Regions from separate parts of the Kitasatospora sp. NPDC002522 genome, predicted to be linked through region 1. Evidence: riboswitches for the same ligand, from Rfam matches in the RefSeq annotation. Region 1 holds a riboswitch; each other region holds the start of a gene.

Region 1 (6,622 bases):
CGGCGCATCGTCTCGGTCAGGTCCAGCACCGCCGAGTCCAGCACCAGGCCGGCGATCCGCTCCCGCCAGGTCGAGCGGGCCGCGGTCTGCAGCGCGATGCTCGCCCCGACCGACCAGCCGTACAGCACCACCCGGCCCGCGCCGTGGTCCAGGGCGTGGACGATCGCCGCCTCGACGTCTCGCCACTCGGTCTCGCCGAAGTGCCCCAGGCCGTCCGGGGAGGCGGGCGCGCCCTCGTCGCCGCGGTAGGTGACGGTCAGGGTGGGCAGGCGCAGCGCGTGCAGCAGCGGCAGCACCGGCAGCGCCTGGGTGCGGTCGGCGCCGGGGCCGTGGATCAGCACCACCCAGGTGCCGCGGATCCCGGTGGTGTGCCAGGCCGGGAGCGGGCCGAGCTCGCCGTCGACCGCGGTGTCGGTGAAGTCCAGGCCGGCGGCGGTGCGCGGGTCCCCGATCAGCACCCGCGGGGTGACCCGGACCTCGGTGCCGACGGCCAGGGTGCCGCCGTCGGCCCGCTCCAGCCGCCGCAGGACCCGCTGCTCGCCGCGGTCCAGGACACCGCCGACCACCGCGTGCCCGCCGTCCGGCCACTCCAGCGCGTAGTGCCCGGTCAGCAGGGTCTCCTCGGTCCGGGTCAGCCCGACCCGGCCGGGACCCAGGTCCTGCACCACCACCCGCGTCGCGGCGAACGGCTCCACCTCCCCGGGCCGCACCACCCGGTTCGACACCTTCCTCCCGAGCAGCAGGAACGCCGCCCCGGTCCCTGCTGCGGCGGCTGCGACAACGGCGGCGGTTCCCCAACGCATCGACGGCACTCCCCGGCTGACGGTCCATGGCTACGAGCACCAGTCCACCCGCAGACGCCGCCCCCGGCGACCCGGGACGCGCGAGCGGGTGGTCGGCCGGGGAGCCGACCGCCGGTGACAGCGGGACGGTGCACCGGGAGCGGCCGCGCTCCGGGTCATGCGCGCCGACGAGCCCTCGGCATCGGTTGGCGGGGACCGCCCTCGACGAGGTGGCCGTAGCCGCCGGCCTCCCAGACCAGCGCCCGGAATTCCTGCAGGGTCAGCGCTGTGGCCTCTTCGCCCGACTCGGTGCGGAAGTGGACGGTGCCGCAGCGGGCGCAGTACCAGCCTCGGGACCAGAGCCGCTCGGCAGCCGCCCGACCCGCCAGGAGCCGTTTTCGGGCCGACCGATGCTTGGCCGCGCGGACGAACAGCGCGATCGCCGCCACCAGCGCCAGTGCGGAGATCCAGCCCAGGAAGGCGAAGTCGGGCCGTGGCGAGTCCGCGACCGGAGTGCGGTCGAACGGGTAGTTCTGCGGGTGCGTCGCCGTGGTGCGGTCACTGAACCAGTGGCCGGCGGCGGCGCCTGCGATGAAGGTCCCGATGGACACCAGTCCCAACATCCCCGCGAGACAACCGAGCGGTGACGGCATGGACAAGAGCCCCGGTGCCGGTTCCAGAGCACCCGACAGGGACGTGGTGACACTGCGGGTGACGGTCTCCTCGGGATCGTCGAAACGAGCCGGAGTCGTGATCCTGACGCTGTCCCGCCCGGCGTGGTAGACGGCCGGAACGCCGGCCACCTCGTCGGTGAGTCCGCAGCTCGGGCACGGTTGCAGCAGCGGTGGCCCGGTGTCTTCGATCCTTGCCATGGAACCCCCTGGGTGCGTTCTGCCGGTCGGGCGCGGCCATGCTGACAGACGACGGGGCGAGACGGTGATGATCTGAGCGAAGACTGAGGATCGGCCGTTCGACCGACCCTTGGCACCCGTCCGCTAGGCCGCCAGTTCCTCGGCCAGGAGTTGCCAGAAGCGCGGGGTGACCGGGGGGCGGGGCGGGGGCGGGGTGGCGCCCCAGTGGGTGGGGGTGTGGTGTTCGGACTGGAGGGTGGCGAGGGTGTGTTCGAGGGCTTCGGGGGCGACCGGGACGATGCGGGCGATGGGGCGGAGTTGGGCCTGCCAGCGGCCCTGGACGACCTGGCGGAGGCGGGAGTCGAGTTCGGCGTCGCGGCCGGTGAGGTGGACCAGGGTGCGGAGGTCGACGCCGAGGACGACGGCGAGGGTGTGGGTCTGTTCCTCGTCGCCGGTCCACTTCCCGGTGGCTTCGGCCTTCTGGTAGGTGGCGGGCGCGAGGCCGAGGCGGCGGGCGGCCTGTTCCTGGCTGAGCTCGCGGGCCAGCCGGAAGTCGCGCAGGGTGCGCGGGGCTCCGCCCATGAGCTGGACGGGCGGGCACCAGAGGGTGCGGGCGAGGGCGATGAGCTCCTCTTCGGTGGGGACGATGTGGCCGCTCTCCCAGCCGAGGACGTGGGCGGGCAGCAGGCGGATGCCGTGGGCGGCGAGGCCTTCGGCGACCTGATCGGGTGTCAGGCCGAGGCCGGTCCGGTGGGCCCGGGCCGCGGCGGGGGAGAACGGCACGGGCGGGGCCGGCAGCTGTCTGCGTCGCATGCCCCCTGAACGTACGGGCGGACGGCGGCGGGCCCCACCCGCCGAAGACACGAAGCGGGGCGGGCGGTCCCGGCCGACGACTGGTCGATCGAACGAGAGGGGGGTGGACGAACCGGACGCCGGATCGGACGTAGTGACGGAGCGACAGCCGCTCGGCCGGGAGCGCTCGGACGGCGACCGTGTGTGACCAAACCCTCCGTCACCTCGGTTGACTGGCGGGAAGCGGGCGTGGTGGGATCTTCGGGCCAAACGGAGGTAAGCAGAGGAAGCCGGTGCGAGTCCGGCGCGGTCCCGCCACTGTGACCGGGGAGCCCGATGGGGCGTCCGGGAGTCAGGAGACTCTGGCCTTTCGTTCCGTCGATCCAGGGCGCGGACCCTGAGTGAGGACACGACGCCATGCGGGCTGCCCCGTACCTGGTGGGCGCGGTCGCGGGGTACCTCGCGGACGCCCGGCTGGGCGACCCTCGGCGCGGGCATCCGGTCGCCCTGTTCGGCAGCGCCGCCGCCCGGTTGGAGAAGCGCCTGTGGCGTGACCACCGCGGGGCCGGGGCGGTGCACACCGCGCTCGCCGTGGGCGCGGTCGCCGCGGGCACGGTGCTCGCCGAGCGCGCGGTGCGGCGTTCGCGGCCGGCCGCGGCCGCGCTGACGGCCGCCGCCACCTTCACCGTGCTGGGCGGGACGTCGCTGACCCGGGAGGCGCGGACCGTCGGACGGTCGTTGGCGGCCGGGGATCTGACGGCGGCTCGGGAGCGTCTCCCCCACCTGTGCGGACGCGACCCCTCCGGCCTGGACGAGCAGCAGGTGGCCCGGGCGGTGGTGGAGTCGGTCGCCGAGAACACCGCGGACGCCGTGGTGAACGCCCTGGTGTGGGGCGGACTGGCGGGCGCCCCGGGGTTGTTGGCGTTCCGTGCGGTCAACACGCTGGACGCGATGGTGGGCCACAGGTCCGCGCGGTACCGCCGTTTCGGCTGGGCCGCGGCGCGGCTGGACGACGTCGCGGGCTGGCCGGGTGCCCGGCTCACCGCGCTGCTGACGGTCGCCGCCTCGGGCGCCCCGGGCCGGACCTGGCGGGTCTGGCGGCGGGACGGCTCCGCCCACCCGAGCCCGAACGCCGGGCAGGCCGAGTCGGCGTTCGCGGGCGCGCTCGGCGTCCGCCTCGGCGGGACGCTGCAGTACGGCGAGCGGGTCGAGCACCGGCCGGTCCTGGGCGCGGAGCTCCCCCCGGTCGGCGTCGCGGACATCGAACGGGCCTGCCGGCTGTCGCGGCGGGTGGGGGCCCTGGCGCTGGGGGTCACCGTCGCCGCGCGGGCCGTGGCGCTGTCGCGCCCCCGGGGTGCGTTCTCCTCTTCCTCTCTCCCCTCCGAAGGAGCCCGCCCGTGAACGGCGCGTTGCTGGTCGCCGGTACGACGTCCGATGCCGGGAAGAGCGTGGTCACCGCGGGGATCTGCCGGTGGCTGTCCCGGCAGGGGGTGCGGGTGGCGCCGTTCAAGGCGCAGAACATGTCGTTGAACTCGTTCGTGACGGCCGACGGGGCGGAGATCGGCCGGGCGCAGGCGATGCAGGCGCAGGCGGCGGGGGTGGAGCCGGAGGCGGCGATGAACCCGGTGCTGCTGAAGCCGGGGGCGGACGGGCGCAGCCAGGTGGTGCTGCTCGGGCGGGCCGTCGCGGAGGTCGGGGCGCTGGACTACCGGGAGCGCAAACCGGTGCTGCTGGAGCGGTCGTTGGAGTGCCTGGCGGACCTGCGGTCGCGGTTCGACGTGGTGGTCTGCGAGGGCGCGGGCTCCCCGGCGGAGATCAACCTGCGGGACCGGGACATCGCCAACATGGGCCTGGCGTCGGCGGCGCGGCTGCCGGTCGTGGTGGTCGGCGACATCGACCGCGGCGGGGTGTTCGCGTCGATGTTCGGCACCCTGGCGCTGCTGTCCGCGGAGGACCAGGCGCTGATCTCGGGCTGGATCGTCAACAAGTTCCGCGGCGACGCCCGGCTGCTCGCGCCGGGGCTGGAGATGCTGCGGCAGTTGACGGGCCGTCCGGTGCTGGGGACGTTCCCGATGCTGTCGGGGCTGTGGCTGGACGCCGAGGACTCGCTGGACCTGGCGTCGGTGGCGCAGCGCCCGCCGGTGGCCGGGCCGGCCGGGGCGGAGGTGCTGCGGGTCGCGGTGGTGCGGCTGCCCCGGCTGTCGAACTTCACGGACGTGGACGCGCTGGCCCAGGAGCCGGGGGTGCTGGTCCGCTGGGCGACCCGGCCGGAGGAGCTGGCGGACGCCGACCTGGTGGTGCTGCCGGGGACCCGAGCGACCGTGGCGGACCTGGCGTGGCTGCGCGCGCAGGGGCTGGCCGAGCCGCTGGCGGCGCGCGCCGCGGAGGGCCGGCCGGTGCTCGGGGTGTGCGGCGGCTACCAGATGCTGGGCCGTCGGATCGTGGACACCGTCGAGTCGGGCGCGGGCGCGGTGGACGGGCTGGGGCTGCTGCCGACCCGGGTGGTGTTCGGGCGGGAGAAGGTGTTGGCCCGTCCGGTCGGGGTGGCGTTGGGCGAACGCGTGGAGGGGTACGAGATCCACCACGGGGTGGTGGCGGTGGAGGGCGGCGAGGTGTTCGTCGCGGGGCCGGACGGATCGGCCCTGGACGGCTGCCGGGTGGGCTCGGTGTGGGGGACGACCTGGCACGGGGTGTTGGAGAACGACGCGTTCCGGCGGGTGTTCCTGCGCGAGGTGGCGCGGGCGGCCGGGCGGGCGTTCACGCCGTCGCCGGACACCTCGTTCGCCGCGGCGCGCGAGCGCCGGTTGGACGCGCTGGGTGATCTGGTGGCGGAGCACGCCGACACCGACGCGCTGTGGAAGCTGATCGAGAACGGGGCGCCGGCGGGTCTGCCGTTCGTGCCGCCCGGGGCTCCGGCCCCGGTGGAGATGGAGGGTGCCAAGTGAGCGAACTGACCGATGCCCGTTACCCGTTCACCGCGATCGTGGGGATGGACGACCTGCGGCTGGGGCTGCTGCTGAACGCGGTGTCACCGGCCGTGGGCGGGGTGCTGGTGCGGGGTGAGAAGGGCACCGCGAAGTCCACCATGGTGCGCGCGCTGGCGGGGCTGCTGCCGTCGATCGCCACCGTGCCGGGGTGCCGCTTCGCCTGCGACCCGGCGTCGCCGGACCCGCAGTGCCCGGACGGGCCGCACGACGGCGCGGCGGTGAGCGACCGCCCGGCGTACCTGGTGGAGCTGCCGGTTGGCGTCTCCGAGGACCGGGTGGTCGGCTCGCTGGACCTGGAGCGGGCGCTCGCGGAGGGCGTGAAGGCGTACGAGCCGGGCCTGTTGGCGAAGGCGCACCGGGGTGTGCTGTACATCGACGAGGTGAACCTGCTGCAGGACCACCTGGTGGACCTGCTGCTGGACGCGGCGGCGATGGGCCGGTCCTACGTGGAGCGCGAGGGCGTGTCGGTGCGGCACGCCGCGCGGTTCCTGCTGGTCGGGACGATGAACCCGGAGGAGGGCGAGCTGCGGCCGCAGCTGCTGGACCGGTTCGGCCTGACCGTGGAGATCGCGGCGACCCGGGACGCGGACCAGCGGGCCGAGGTGGTGCGCCGCCGGCTGGCGTACGACGCCGACCCGGCGGGCTTCGCGGCGCGGTACGCCGAGCCGGAGCGGGAGCTCGCGCTGCGGATCACCACCGCCCGGGAGCTGCTGCCGAGCGTCGAGCTGTCGGACCTGGCGCTGCGTCAGATCACCGCGGTCTGCGCGGCGTTCGAGGTGGACGGGCTGCGGGCGGACATCGTGATGGCGCGCGCCGCGGTGGCGCTGGCCGCCTGGGCGGGGCGTACCGAGGTGCTGGAGGAGGACGTCCGCAAGGCCGCGCAGCTGGCGCTGCCGCACCGGCGGCGGCGCAACCCGTTCGACGCGCCGGGGCTGGACGAGGAGCAGCTGGACCGGACGCTGGCCGAGCACGCGCCGGAGGAGGGCCCGGAGGACGACGGCCCGGAGCCGGACGGCGGACCGGACGGGGGTGACGGCGGCGGTCCGGGCGGCGGTGCGCCGGAGCCGAACGAGCCCGCCGCGCCCGAGGGTTCGGCCGATCCGTCGGAGCCGTCCGAGCAGCAGCCCGCCGCGCCGCCGAAGCAACGGCCGGGCGGGGCACGGGAGTCGGCGCCGGTGGCGGCCGACCAGCCGTACCGGACGCAGCTGTT
Region 2 (6,622 bases), on a different contig from region 1:
GACGGTGAGCCAGTACGCGGAGGGCCAGTACCCGGGGGGCCAGGTGCCGCCCCGTCCGGCCGTTCCCCCGTTCCCGACGTCCCCTCAACCGCCGTACCCAGCACCGGCGCTGCCGACCGCGCGGCCCGGCGCCACGCAGGCGATCCCGGTGCTCACGCCCGCCGGGCCCCGCCCGGACCGGCCGACCGTCCCGCTCAAGGCGGTCACCGCCGTCCCGGCCGGCGGCACCGGCCACTTCGTCCTCCCGGTCGGCGGCACCGTCCAACTCCCCGCCGCCCCGGCCCTTCCGGCTCCGGTGCCCACCGGCCCGATCGCCGTCCTGCTGATCGGCCCGGCCGGTGCGGGCAAGACCACGGTCGCCCGCTACTGGGCCGAACGCCGCCCCACCCCCACCGCGCACATCAGCCTCGACGACGTCCGCGAATGGGTACAGTCCGGCTTCGCCAACCCGCAGTCCGGCTGGAACACCGCCTCCGAGGCCCAGTACCGGCTGGCCCGCCGCACCTGCGGCTTCGCCTGCCGCAACTACCTCGCCAACGGCATCTCCTGCATCATCGACGACGCCGTCTTCCCCGACCGCCCCGCGATCGGCCTCGGCGGCTGGAAGCGCCACATCGGCCCCGGGATGATCCCCGTCGTCCTGCTCCCCGGCCTCGACCGCGTCCTCACCCGCAACGCCGAACGCGCCGGCAACCGCCGCCTCACCGACGACGAAGTCGCCCGCATCCACGGCCGGATGGCCGGCTGGCGCACCTCCGGCCTCCCCATCATCGACAACTCCGCCCTCACCATCCCCGAAACCGCCGCCGCCCTCGACCAGGCCATCCTCACCCGACTCCGCCACCCCTGACCGCGCGGGCCGACGCCAGCGGGGTGAGGGGTGGTCAGTCCGCCGTCGTGAAGTAGTGCGGCAGCTCCAGGTCGGCGAGCAGGCCCGGGTGTTCGGGCTTCCAGGCGAGCGTTTCGCGGGTGCGGGTCGCGGAGGCGGGGATGTCGCGCGGGACCAGGAAGGACAGGAAGCCGAAGTGGGACTCGGCGGTCTCGTCGGGGATGCGGGCGACGGGGAGGCCGAGCCGGTCGCCGATCGCGGTGGCGAGGTCGCGGAAGGGGATGCCCTGGTCGCCGACGGCGTTCAGGCGGGTGCCGGCGGGGGCCTGTTCGAGGGCGAGGCGGTAGAGGCGGGCGGCGTCCAGGGTGTGGACGGCGGGCCAGCGGTTGGCGCCGTCGCCCAGGTGGCCGGAGACGCCGGTGGCGCGGGCGATCCGGATCAGCACGGGGACGAAGCCGTGGTGGTCGAGCGGGCTGTGCACCACCGGGGGCAGCCGGACGACCGCGGTGCGCACCCCGTCCGCGGCGGCGTCGATCACCGCCTGCTCGGCCTCGCCGCGCGGCGCGCCCGGCACCGCGACGTCCTCGGTGGCGAGCTGACCGGGCAGTGAGCCCACGCCGGTGCCGGAGGTGCCGACCAGGGCCTTTCCGCTGCCCGCCAGGGCGTCCCGCAGGGCGTGCACCACCGTCAGGTCGTCGGCGATCGCGCCCGCGTAGTCGCCGCGGAGCATCGACTCGTGCTTGAACGCCAGGTGGATCACCCCGTCGGCCGCGGCGGCAGCCGCCCGCAGGCCGTCCAGGTCGTCGAGGTCGCCGCGCCGGACCTCCGCGCCGAGCGCGGTGAGCGCCGCGGCGGAGGCGTCGGAGCGGGCCAGGCCGGTGACCCGGTGGCCGGCGGCGAGGAGTTCGGGCAGGAGTGCGGAGCCGAGGTGGCCGCTCGCACCGGTGACGAAGACATGCATGGCCGGAGCCTCCGGAACGTGAGTGAGGGGAACGCGAGGTGATGGGACTTGGTCCCATCGCTACTCTAGCCCAGTGATGGGACCAAGTCCCATCGCGTAGACTTCCGATCATGGCCAGGTGGGAACCGAACGCAGGCGAGCGGCTGGAGCGCGCCGCGCTGGACCTGTTCGTCCAGCAGGGTTACGAGCGCACCACCGTCGCCGAGATCGCCGAGCGCGCGGGCCTGGGCAAGAGCACCTTCTTCCGGCACTTCACCGACAAGCGCGAGGTGCTGTTCGGCGGTGACGTGCTGGGCCGGCTGTTGGCCGAGGCGGTCGCCGCCGCCCCGGCCGGGACCGGCCCGCTGGAGGCGGTCGCCGCCGCGCTGGACGCCGCTGCGACGTACGGCTTCCGCCCGGAGCGGCGGCAGGCCGTCCGCGACCGCCAGCAGGTGATCGCCGCCCACCCGGAGCTGACGGAGCGTGAACTCCTCAAGCGGGCCGGCCTCGTCGCCGCGTTGACCGACGCCCTGCGCGCCCGCGACGTCCCCGCCCCGACCGCCGCTCTGGCCGCCGAACTCGCCTCCCTCGCGCTGCGCACCGCCCTCGCCGAGTGGACCGCCACCGACGACACGGACTTCTCCGCCCTCGCCCGCCGCGCCCTCGCCACCCTCCACGCCGCCGCCGCCGACCTCTGACCGGCCCGCCACCCGGAGCGCGGGTCCAGGAGCCCGGAGCCAGTCGCCCCGGCCGGCCTGTCCGACCCGGCTGGGATGATGGAGTCCTTCAGCCACCCCGATCCAAGGAGTTGACGCCGGTGCCGGAGGGGCACGTCATCCATCGCCTGGCCAGGCAGAACGCCGCGCTGTTCGCCGGCCGACCGGTCGCGGTGTCCAGCCCGCAGGGCCGCTTCGCGGAGGGCGCCGCACTACTGGACGGCCGAGTGCTGGACGAGGCGGAGGCGCACGGGAAGCACCTGTTCCTGGGCTTCGGGGAGTCCTGGCTGCACGTGCACCTGGGCCTGTACGGCGGGTTCACCTTCGGCGGCGGGCCGGCCCCCGTCCCGGTGGGGCAGGTCCGGCTGCGGATCCAGGGCGAGGAGCACTACGCCGACCTGCGCGCCCCCAACACCTGCGAGCTGCTCACCCCGGCCGAGAAGCTGGCGCTGCACCGCCGCCTGGGCCCCGACCCGCTGCGCCCGGACCAGGCCGGCGACGACGCCTGGCGGCGGATCTCGCGCAGCGGCACGACGGTGGCCGCGCTGCTGATGGACCAGAAGGTGCTGGCGGGCGTCGGCAACGTCTACCGCGCCGAGGTGCTGTTCCGGCTCGGCATCAGCCCGCACCGTCCGGGCCGCTCGCTCAGCCGGGCGGAGTGGGAGGCGATCTGGTCGGACCTGGTGGAGCTGATGCACGCGGGTGCCGCCGCGGGCCGGATCGACACCGTCCGCCCGGAGCACACCCCGGAGGCGATGGGCCGCCCGCCGCGGGTGGACGACCACGGCGGCGAGGTGTACGTCTACCGCCGCACCGACCAGCCCTGCCTGGTCTGCGGCACCCCGGTGCGCACGGAGGAACTGGCCGCCCGCAACCTGTTCTGGTGCCCGAGCTGCCAGCGACCCTGACGTGCCGTCGGATCGCCAAGCCTTGACGCAAGGTTGACCGCTTCTTGGGTGAGGGCGCGGGGCGGCGCTCCTATTGTCGGGGCCATGCCTGCTCAACCCTTCCAGGCCCCGCGCCCGACCCCGGCGCTGCCCGTCCTGCCCTACCGCAAGCCCACCAAGGGCCGCGACTACTGGGTACTGGACGACGTGCTGCCCGATCCGGACGCGGTGCGCGCCCGGCACCTGGCGCGCACCGACTGGGAGGAGGGCTACCCGCACAAGCCCGAGGCCTGGCCGGGGCTGCGGGCGATGCCCGGGCTGGAGCCCGAGGAGCTGGCACACGTCGAGAAGCTGGTCCGGGAGACCATCGGGGTGCCGCGGATCTGGGCGCTGGGCGAGGCCGAGGGCGGCACCTTCAACCACAACTGCGTGCAGGTGGTGGGCGCGGGGGAGTGCGAGCCGCGGCCGCACACCGACTCCCGCTCGCTCTGCCGCTACGCCGCGGTGCTGTACCTCAACCCGGGCGTCCCGAAGCGGTGCGGCACCAGCTTCTACCGGCAGAGCCTGCCCGGCGGCCGGCTCGGCGGGAACACCGTGGTCGCCCCGCACAACAACCTGGTGGACGCCCTCGGCACCCGCTTCGTCCCGCCGGACTCCTTCACCGAGGACCTGGCCGTCCCGCACCGCTACAACCGGCTGCTGCTCTACACCGCCAACCTGATGCACACGGCGAGCGAGTACCACGGCGCGACGCTCGACGAGAAGCGGATGACCTGCGTCTTCTTCTGGATGGCCTGACGCTCCGTCACCCCGGCCCGGTGACGCGCCGTCACCGGACCCGCCCGGGCGTGATCTTCGCCACCTGCGGACCCGCACGCCCGTGCGGCCTTGCCGCTGCGGGCGCGTCGGTCCTACGGTGGTCGGGCCGTGGTGTTCGGGAAGCCGGTGCACTGTGCCTCGCCACAGGAGTCCGGAGCGGCCCTCGCCACTGTGATCGGGGAGTCGTCGGCTCCCACCTCGTGCCACTGGCCCCGTCGCGGCCGGGAAGGCCGGGCGCCGGCGCGCAACACCCCGTCAGCCAGGAGACCGGCCACGGCATCTCACGAAGTGATCCACGAGGTGCTGGAGCGTGATCCGCGGATGACCGCGTCCGAACTGACCCTGCCCGAGAACAGTCCGGGCGCCGCGTTGCCGAGCTTCCGCTGGCGGCGCGAGGACACCCTGCGCACGGCGGGGCTGATGGCCGTGATCCTGGCGCTGCACGTGGTGGCCTTCGGCACCCTGTTCTTCCTGGTGGCGCCGCACCGGTACCAGGTCGGCACCCAGGTGTTCGGCGTGGGCCTGGGCGTCACCGCGTACACCCTGGGCATGCGGCACGCCTTCGACGCCGACCACATCGCGGTGATCGACAACACCACCCGCAAGCTGATGGCGGACGGCCGCCGCCCGGTCTCGGTGGGCTTCTGGTTCGCCCTCGGCCACTCCTCGATGGTGGTGCTCATGGCCGGCCTGGTCGCCGGGGGAGCGGCGCTGGCGGGCACGCTGATGGACGACGAGTCGACGACCCATCAGGTGCTGGGCACCATCGGCACCACCGCTTCGGGCGCCTTCCTGTACCTGATCGCCGCGCTCAACCTGGTCGCCCTGCTGGGCATCCTGCGGGTGTTCCGGGCGATGCGGGCCGGCCAGTTCGACGAGGCCGAGCTGGAGAGGCACCTGACGTCGCGCGGCCTGCTGGCCCGGGTGCTGAACCGCGCCACCCGCTCGATCTCCCGTCCGGGCCAGATGTTCCCGGTCGGCATGGTGCTGGGCCTGGGCTTCGACACCGCCACCGAGGTCACCCTGATGGTGATGGCCGGCTCGGGCGCGGCGGCCGGGCTGCCCTGGTACGCGGTGGTCTGCCTGCCGCTGCTGTTCGCCGCCGGGATGAGCCTGTTCGACACCCTGGACGGCACGTTCATGAACTTCGCCTACCAGTGGGCGTTCTCCAACCCGGTCCGCAAGGTGTACTACAACCTGACCATCACGGGCCTGTCGATCGCGGTGGCCTTCCTGATCGGCACCATCGAGCTGGTCGCCGTGCTGCACGACAAGCTGTCGCTCACCGACCCGGTCACCGGGTGGATCGCCGGGCTGAGCCTGGACAACGTGGGCTTCGTGATCGTCGGCCTGTTCGTGGTGGTCTGGGCGGCCGCGATCGGCTACTGGCAGGTCGCCAAGCGCACCCGCGCCTTCGCGAACGCGGGCTGACCGGGCGGGGAGTTGACCGGGCGGGGTGCCTGGCCGGGCAGCGGCTGACGCGGTGTCAGCCCGCCGCCAGGATCAGCGAGCCGGCCACCGCCAGCCCCGCGCCGACCACCTGCACCCGCAGCAGCCGCTCCTTCAGCAGCCCGCGCGCCATCAGCGCCGTCACCACCGGGTAGAGCGAGGCCAGCACGGCCGCGACCGCCACCGAGCCCAGGTGTGAGGCGGCGGCGTACAGCCCGTTCGCGGCCACGTCGGCCACCCCGACCGCGGTCAGCGCGGGCAGCGACCGCCCGGCGGTGCGCAGTTCGAGCGGCTGCCGGCGGGCCGCCGCGGCGAGCATCCCGGCGCCCACCACGGCGTTGGTCACCCGCTGCACCAGCAGGGCGAGCAGCAGCCCGCCGCCGCTGCTGGCGTGCGCGATCAGCGCCAGCACCGCGCCGAAGGTGAGCGCCGCGCCGAGGGTCAGCACCAGCACCTGACGGCTGACCGCGGCCCCGCCGCGCTGCGGACCGCCGGCCAGCGCCACCCCGGCGACCGCGACCAGGATGCCCAGCACCTGGGTCAGGCCCGGCCGCTCGCCGACCGCCAGCCCCACCCCGATCGGCACCGCCACCCCGACCGTGGCCAGCGGCGACACCACGCCCATCGGGCCGAGCGCCAGCGCCCGGTAGAAGGCCAGCAGCGCGACCGGCCCGATCAGGCCGGCCGCCACCGCGTACCAGAGCCCGGGCCCCGCGTCCGCGAAGCCGCCGGTGGCCACCACCGCCACCAGCAGCACGGCGGCGGCCGCGGCCTGCGAGAGCACCACCACCGTCAGCGCGGGCAGCCGCCGGGTGATCGCGCCGCCGCCGTAGTCGGCGACTCCCCAGAGCAGGCTGGCGAGCAGGGCGAGCGCGGCGCTCATGAAGCGCAGCTCCAGGGCAGCATGGTGGACTCCGCAGTACAGTTCGGTGGATCTGTCGTTCCGCCCGAAGCGTAGTTCAGGAGACTGGACTACTCCAAC
Region 3 (6,622 bases), on a different contig from region 1:
CCAGGGAGCAGGCGATGGCGTCCTGCTCCTCCTGGCTGAGGGTCGGGGCGGCCACCGGCACGGGGGCGGCGGCGCGGGCGGCTCCGGAGGCGGCCTGGGCGATCCGGGTCGCGGGGCGGGAGCGCAGGTAGTAGGTGGTCTTGAGACCGACCTTCCAGGCGTAGGAGTACATCGAGGAGAGCTTGCCGATGGTCGGCGCCGCCATGAACAGGTTCAGCGACTGGCTCTGGTCGATGTACGGCTGGCGGGCGGCGGCCAGGTCGATCAGCGCGCGCTGGGGCAGCTCCCACGCCGTGCGGTAGAGCGAACGGACCTCCTGCGGCAGCCAGTTGAACTCCTGGATGGAGCCGTTGGCGTCGCGCAGCGCGTCCCGGGTCTGCTGGTCCCAGACGCCGAGGTCCTTCAGCTCGCGCACCAGGTACGGGTTGACCTGGAGGAACTCGCCGGACAGCGTCTCGCGCTTGAACAGGTTGGAGACCTGCGGCTCGATGCACTCGTAGACGCCGGCGATCGAGGCGATGGTCGCGGTCGGCGCGATGGCGAGCAGCAGCGAGTTGCGCAGGCCGACGGCGGCGATCCGGGCGCGCAGCGCGTCCCAGCGCTCGGTCCACTGCGGGGCGGCCGCACCGAAGTGGTCGATGTGCAGCTGGCCGCGGGCGGCGCGGGTCTCCTCGTACGCCTCGTGCCGGCCGAACTGCTCGGCCAGGTCGGCGGAGCGCTCGTAGGCGGTGAGCATGATGCGCTCGGCGATCAGGGTGGAGAGGGTCTTCGCCTCGGCGGAGTCGAAGTCGATCCGCAGCTTGAAGAAGACGTCCTGCAGGCCCATCACGCCCAGGCCCACCGGGCGCCAGCGGGAGTTGGACGCCCCGGCCTCGGTGGTCGGGTAGAAGTTGATGTCGATCACGCGGTCGAGGAAGGTCACCGCGGTGCGGACGGTGGCGTCCAGGCGCTCCCAGTCCATCGCGCTCGTGAGGTCGTCGACCGAGGCGCCCGGGGCGACGTGCGCGCCCAGGTTGACCGAGCCGAGGTTGCAGACCGCGGTCTCGGAGTCGTCGGTGACCTCCAGGATCTCGGTGCACAGGTTCGAGGAGTGCACCACGCGGCCCGGCAGCGCGGTCTGGTTGGCGGCCCGGTTGGAGGCGTCCTTGAAGGTCATCCAGCCGTTGCCGGTCTGCGCCAGGGTGCGCATCATCCGGGCGTACAGGGTCTGCGCGGGGATGGTGCGCACGGCCTTGCCGGCCAGCTCGGCCTTGCGGTACGCCTCGTCGAAGTCGGCGCCCCACAGGTCGACCAGCTCGGGCACGTCGGCGGGGGAGAACAGCGACCAGTCCTGGTTGGCGTTCACCCGGCGCATGAACTCGTCCGGGATCCAGTGCGCCAGGTTCAGGTTGTGGGTGCGCCGCGCCTCCTCGCCGGTGTTGTCGCGCAGCTCCAGGAACTCCTCGATGTCGGCGTGCCAGGTCTCCAGGTAGACGCAGGCCGCGCCCTTGCGCCGGCCGCCCTGGTTGACCGCCGCCACGGAGGAGTCCAGGGTGCGCAGGAACGGCACGATGCCGTTGGACTGCCCGTTGGTGCCGCGGATCAGCGAGCCGCGGGAGCGGATCCGGGAGTAGGACAGGCCGATGCCGCCGGCGTGCTTGGACAGCCGGGCGATCTGCGCGTAGCGGTTGTAGATCGAGTCCAGGTTGTCCAGCGGCGAGTCCAGCAGGTAGCAGGAGGACATCTGCGGGTGCCGGGTGCCGGAGTTGAACAGCGTCGGGGAGGACGTCAGGTACTCCAGCCGGCTCATCAGCCGGTACAGCTCGGCCACCTCGTGCACCGAGCGCTCGTCGGTGCCGACCGCGAGGCCCGCCGCCACGCGGAGCAGGAAGTGCTGCGGGGTCTCGACCACCTTGCGGGTGATCGGGTGGCGCAGCAGGTAGCGGGACTGGACGGTGCGCAGGCCGAAGTACTCGAAGCGGTCGTCGCCCTGAGGGTCGATCAGCGCGTCGAAGAGCGCGGCGTGCTCGGCGACGTAGGCGGCGGTGGCGTCGCCGATCAGGCCCTCGGCGTGGCCGACGGCGACCGAGTCGGAGAACGCGGTGACGCCCTGGGTGCGGGCCTCGTCACGGATCTCCAGGGCGAGCAGGCGGGCGGCCAGCTTCGAGTACTGGGGGTCCTCGGCGATCATCGACGCGGCGGCCTCCACGGCCAGCCCGCGCAGCTCGGCGAAGTCCGAGCCGGCATGGCGGCCGCGCAGTGCGGCGGCGGCGACGTGGCCGGGGTCCACCTGGGGGAGATCGGTGCTGCGGTCGGTGAGCAGCCGAAGCAGCGCCGCACCGGGATCGGTGAAGGTGTCGGCGGAACCCTGGGACGGCAGGGTGACTGAGGCGGCGACGGTCAAGGCGCACTCTCTCCTGTGGCGGCGGTCGGACGTGGCACGGTTGTCCGGATCCGCGCGTGCGGCAGGGGAGGACGGCACGCCGAAAACGCGTAACGGCGCGCGAAAGACCCACCCCCGGCCCGCCCGCGAGACCGGACGGCAAAGCAGTGCTGCATGGCGTCTGCGGGGATGCCGTGTCGCACACCGTCGGCAGGTCCTCGGACTGCGCGGGCGTCGCTGCAGCCCGCTCACCGTTGCGGGGCAGTCCCGGACTCGCACCGGGTTCCCCTGCGTTGACAGCGAGAGTGAGCATACATGTAGTGGCGGCTGGAGCTGGAAGCACCAGATGTAGTAGCGCGTGTCGTGTCGGCCCGTCCGCGCGTAGACAACAGGACGGATGCGAAGCGCCCGTCAGAACCGGATCGTGTAGACCATCAGCTGAAGGCCGGGCATCGGCTGCCAGTCCCGGGCGGGGGTGCGGACGAAGCCCAGCGCCTCGTAGATCCGGTGCGCGGCGGTCATCGCGGGCCGGGTGGAGAACGCCATTCCGGCCAGGCCCAGCTCCCGGCTGCGCTCCATCGCGGCGGCCACCAGGGCCCGGCCGACGCCGCGGCCGCGGGCCGCCGCGCCGACCGCCAGCATCCGGATCTCGCCCTCGTGCGGCTCGGCGATGTCCGCCCACTCGGTGCCGCCGGCGGCGAAGGTCACACAGCCGAGGACCTGCCCCGACGCGTCGACCGCGACCAGGAGTTCGGCCTCCCGGTCGCGGCGCGCGGCGTCCCTCAGCAGGTGGACGTACGGGGAATCGGAGCGGGTGTGGCCGTCGCCGACGAAGGCCTCGACGCTGACCGCGCCGGCGCCTTCGAGGTCCTCGGCGAGGGCGCGGCGGATGATCGGGGGCTGCATTCGGACAGTGTGCCGGAGCGGATCCGGCGCGGGTCGGCGAGGTCCGGGTCGACGGGATAGCCGGTGGGGCGGTGGCGGTTGTCCCGGCCGTGCCTGGTGGTCCGGTCCAGGTCGCGGCCGACCAGGACGCCGAGGAGTCCGAAACTGCCGAGGAGGCCCAGCAGGGCGAGCGCGGTGGTCATGGGTCCACTCTCCGCTCCGGGCGCACCGCGTACGAGTGGCAGGAAAGCCTGCTTGCCTCGAAATCCTGCCACTGCCATCCTGGACCCATGCTGAGCAACGTCGCGGTGATCGTGCTGGAGGAGGTCCACCCCTTCGAACTGGGCGTGGCCTGCGAGGTGTTCGGCCTGGACCGGAGCGAGGAGGGCCTGCCGGTCTACGACTTCGCGCTGGTCGGCGACCGCCCCGGCCCGATGCGCACGCACGCCGGGTTCAGCATCGACGTGCCGCACGGCCCCGAGCGGATCGCCGAGGCCGACCTGGTGATCGCCACCGCCACCGGCATCCGCGACCACTACCCCGAGGAGCTGTGCGAGGCGCTGCGCGCCGCGCTGGCCCGCGGCGCGCACCTGCTGTCGATCTGCTCCGGCAGCTTCCTGCTCGGCGCGGCCGGCCTGCTCGACGGCCGGCGCTCCACCACCCACTGGCGGTATGCGGACCTGATGGCCGAGCGCTTCCCGCTGACCACCGTCGAACCGGACGTGCTGTACGTCGACGACGACCCCGTGATCACCTCGGCGGGCACCGCGGCCGGCATCGACGCCTGCCTGCACCTGGTGCGCAAGGTGCAGGGCGCCGAGGTGGCCCGCGGCATCGCCCGCCGGATGGTGGTCGCCCCGCACCGGGACGGCGGGCAGGCCCAGTTCATCAACCGCCCGCTGCCGGAGGGCGAGGGCGACTCCCTCGGCGGGGTGCTGGAGTGGATGCGCCGCCACCTGGAGGAGGAGACCAGCGTCGAGCGGCTCGCCCAGCTCGCCCACATGTCGCCGCGCACCTTCGCCCGCCGCTTCCAGCAGGAGACCGGCACCACCCCGCACCGCTGGCTGATCGGGCAGCGGGTGCTGTTCGCCCAGCGGCTGCTGGAGTCCACCGACGAGAGCGTGGACGCCGTCGCCGCGCGCTGCGGCTTCGGCAACGCCGCCACCCTGCGCCACCACTTCGGCCGCCGGCTCGGCACCACCCCGCAGGCCTACCGGCGGGCCTTCGGCCACCCCCGGCCGGCCGTGAGCCCGGCGGCCTGAGCCCCGCCCCGACGGCCCGCACGCCGTCCCGGGGCCCTCCCGCGGCCCTGACGGCGCGTCAGGACAGGTGGCCGGTCTGGTTCCAGGACTGCGGGCGCAGCCGCCCGTCGCGGGCCCGCCAGACGCTGGTCGAGCAGTTGGCGACCGGGTCGAGGGCCAGCAGCTGCTCCTCGCCGAGCCGGTCCAGCACGTGGCGCATCATCAGCACCGTGCAGTCGTGCGCCACCACCAGCACCGGCCGACCGGCCTCCTCCTCGGCCAGGTCGCGCAGCAGCGAGCGCACCCGCAGCGCCACGTCCAGCCAGGACTCGCCGCCCGGCGGGCGGTAGTACAGCTCGCCCATCCGGCGGCGGCGCTCGGCCTCCGCGGGGTGGTCACGCTCGATCGCGGCCTTGGTGAGCATCTCCAGCACCCCGAGTTCGCGGTCGCGCAGCCGCTCGTCGTAGCGCACCGGCAGGCCGACCGGGACGGCGCCCATGCCGGAGGCCTGGGCGAGCGCGATTCTGGCGGTCTCGGCGGTGCGCAGGTACGGCGAGCACCACAGCGAGCGGGGGCGGTCGGCGGGCGGCAGGTCGGCCCACCAGCGGCCCAGGTCGTGGGCCTGGGCCTGGCCGCGCAGCGACAGCGGGATGTCGGCGTCCCGGGAGGTGATCGGGACGGACAGCGCGCCGGTGGCGTCGGCGTGCCGGAACTCCACGTTGGCCGTCGACTCGCCGTGCCGGGTGGCGATCAGCACCGAGGGCAGCCGCGGCCGGCCGTCCGGCTGGCTGCGATGCCCGTTGCGTACCGTGGTGAGGTCGGTCATGCGTGGCTCCCCGTGGTCGGTGCGGTGGTCGTAGGTTGTCTCTCCCGGTCTCTCCGTTGGACGGCTCGTCATAACAGATGATCGCGCCGTCACCCCAGTCTCGGCTGAGGCAACGGCGCGATCACGGGGCGCACGGGCGCGGCTATGCGCGCCCCCGGCGCGTCAGTGCGCCACCACGGGCTGCGGGGCACGCTCCACGGACTCGTCGCCCGCCTCGGCGGAGTAGTCGGCCGGGGAGGTCTCGTCGGCGCCCTCCGGGGCCTTCAGGGCCCGCAGGAGGAGCGTCAGGACCACCGCCACCGCCAGGTTCAGCACGAACGCGGTCAGGCCGATGTAGCCGATCTTCCCGATCACCGGGATCTGCGAGCTGTTGCCGCCGAAGTGCTTGGTGGCCTTGGAGGAGATCCCGTACGCCACCCAGGTTCCGTAGACCATGCCGACCGCCCAGCCCGCCAGCAGCGCCCAGCGGTGGAACCACCGGGTGAACAGGCCCGCCACCAGCGACACCGCGGTCTGCAGGATCCACAGGCCGCCCAGCAACTGCAGGTTGATCGCCGCCTGCTTGTCCATCACCAGCACGAAGGCCAGCGCGCCGACCTTCACCAGCAGCGAGGCGATCTTCGCCACCCGGGTCTCGTCCGCCGCGGTGGCGTCCGGCTTCAGGAAGTCCTTGTAGACGTTGCGGGTGAACAGGTTCGCCGCCGCGATCGACATGATCGCGGCCGGCACCAGCGCGCCGATCCCGATCGCCGCGAACGCCACGCCGGTGAACCAGCTCGGGAACATGTCCGCGAACAGCTGCGGCACCGCCAGCTGCGCGTTGTAGCCCTTGACGCCCTTGCCCACGCCCGCCGCGATCGCCATGAAGCCCAGCAGCGCCAGCAGGCCCAGCATCAGCGAGTACGCCGGCATGATCGCCATGTTCCGGCGCACCGTGTTGCGGGACTTCGACGCCAGCACGCCGGTCACCGAGTGCGGGTACATGAACAGCGCCAGCGCCGAGCCGAACGCCAGCGTCGCGTACGTCCACTGCCCGGCCGGTCCGACCACCAGCGACCCGATCGGCTTGCCGGTGTCCGGGTTGACCGTCGAGAACTTCTGCGCCGCGGTGTCGAAGATGTGCCCGTAGCCGCCCAGCTTCATCGGCAGGTAGATCACCGCCACGATGATCACCACGTAGATCAGGGTGTCCTTGACGAAGGCGATCAGCGCCGGCGCCCGCAGCCCCGAGGAGTACGTGTACGCGGCCAGCACGCCGAACGCCAGGAACAGCGGCAGGTCCTTCATGAACCAGTTGCCGCTGCCGCC

What was found. A riboswitch is a leader RNA that binds a small molecule or an ion and turns the genes downstream of it on or off. The one in region 1 is predicted to bind cobalamin.
Region 2: another riboswitch for cobalamin. It lies ahead of ACWD4U_RS31675 (Nickel transporter NicT); the one in region 1 lies ahead of ACWD4U_RS15405 (cobalamin biosynthesis protein).
Region 3: another riboswitch for cobalamin. It lies ahead of ACWD4U_RS04685 (ribonucleoside-diphosphate reductase subunit alpha); the one in region 1 lies ahead of ACWD4U_RS15405 (cobalamin biosynthesis protein).

What each region holds. Positions count from the first base shown of each region.
Region 1 is NZ_JBSFXE010000015.1:66,098-72,719, reverse strand. It holds gene ACWD4U_RS15420 (alpha/beta hydrolase) at 1-803, opposite strand, end outside; gene ACWD4U_RS15415 (hypothetical protein) at 959-1,654, opposite strand; gene ACWD4U_RS15410 (helix-turn-helix domain-containing protein) at 1,778-2,446, opposite strand; cobalamin riboswitch at 2,664-2,809, shown strand; gene ACWD4U_RS15405 (cobalamin biosynthesis protein) at 2,843-3,826, shown strand; gene ACWD4U_RS15400 (cobyric acid synthase) at 3,823-5,370, shown strand; gene ACWD4U_RS15395 (putative cobaltochelatase) at 5,415-6,622, shown strand, end outside.
Region 2 is NZ_JBSFXE010000057.1:9,027-15,648, forward strand. It holds gene ACWD4U_RS31650 (AAA family ATPase) at 5-850, shown strand; gene ACWD4U_RS31655 (SDR family oxidoreductase) at 885-1,790, opposite strand; gene ACWD4U_RS31660 (helix-turn-helix domain-containing protein) at 1,901-2,467, shown strand; gene ACWD4U_RS31665 (Fpg/Nei family DNA glycosylase) at 2,587-3,393, shown strand; gene ACWD4U_RS31670 (DUF6445 family protein) at 3,478-4,170, shown strand; cobalamin riboswitch at 4,284-4,481, shown strand; gene ACWD4U_RS31675 (Nickel transporter NicT) at 4,513-5,622, shown strand; gene ACWD4U_RS31680 (DMT family transporter) at 5,678-6,523, opposite strand.
Region 3 is NZ_JBSFXE010000004.1:115,353-121,974, forward strand. It holds gene ACWD4U_RS04685 (ribonucleoside-diphosphate reductase subunit alpha) at 1-2,383, opposite strand, end outside; cobalamin riboswitch at 2,555-2,681, opposite strand; gene ACWD4U_RS04690 (GNAT family N-acetyltransferase) at 2,774-3,268, opposite strand; gene ACWD4U_RS04695 (helix-turn-helix domain-containing protein) at 3,538-4,509, shown strand; gene ACWD4U_RS04700 (histidine phosphatase family protein) at 4,568-5,314, opposite strand; gene mctP (monocarboxylate uptake permease MctP) at 5,477-6,622, opposite strand, start outside.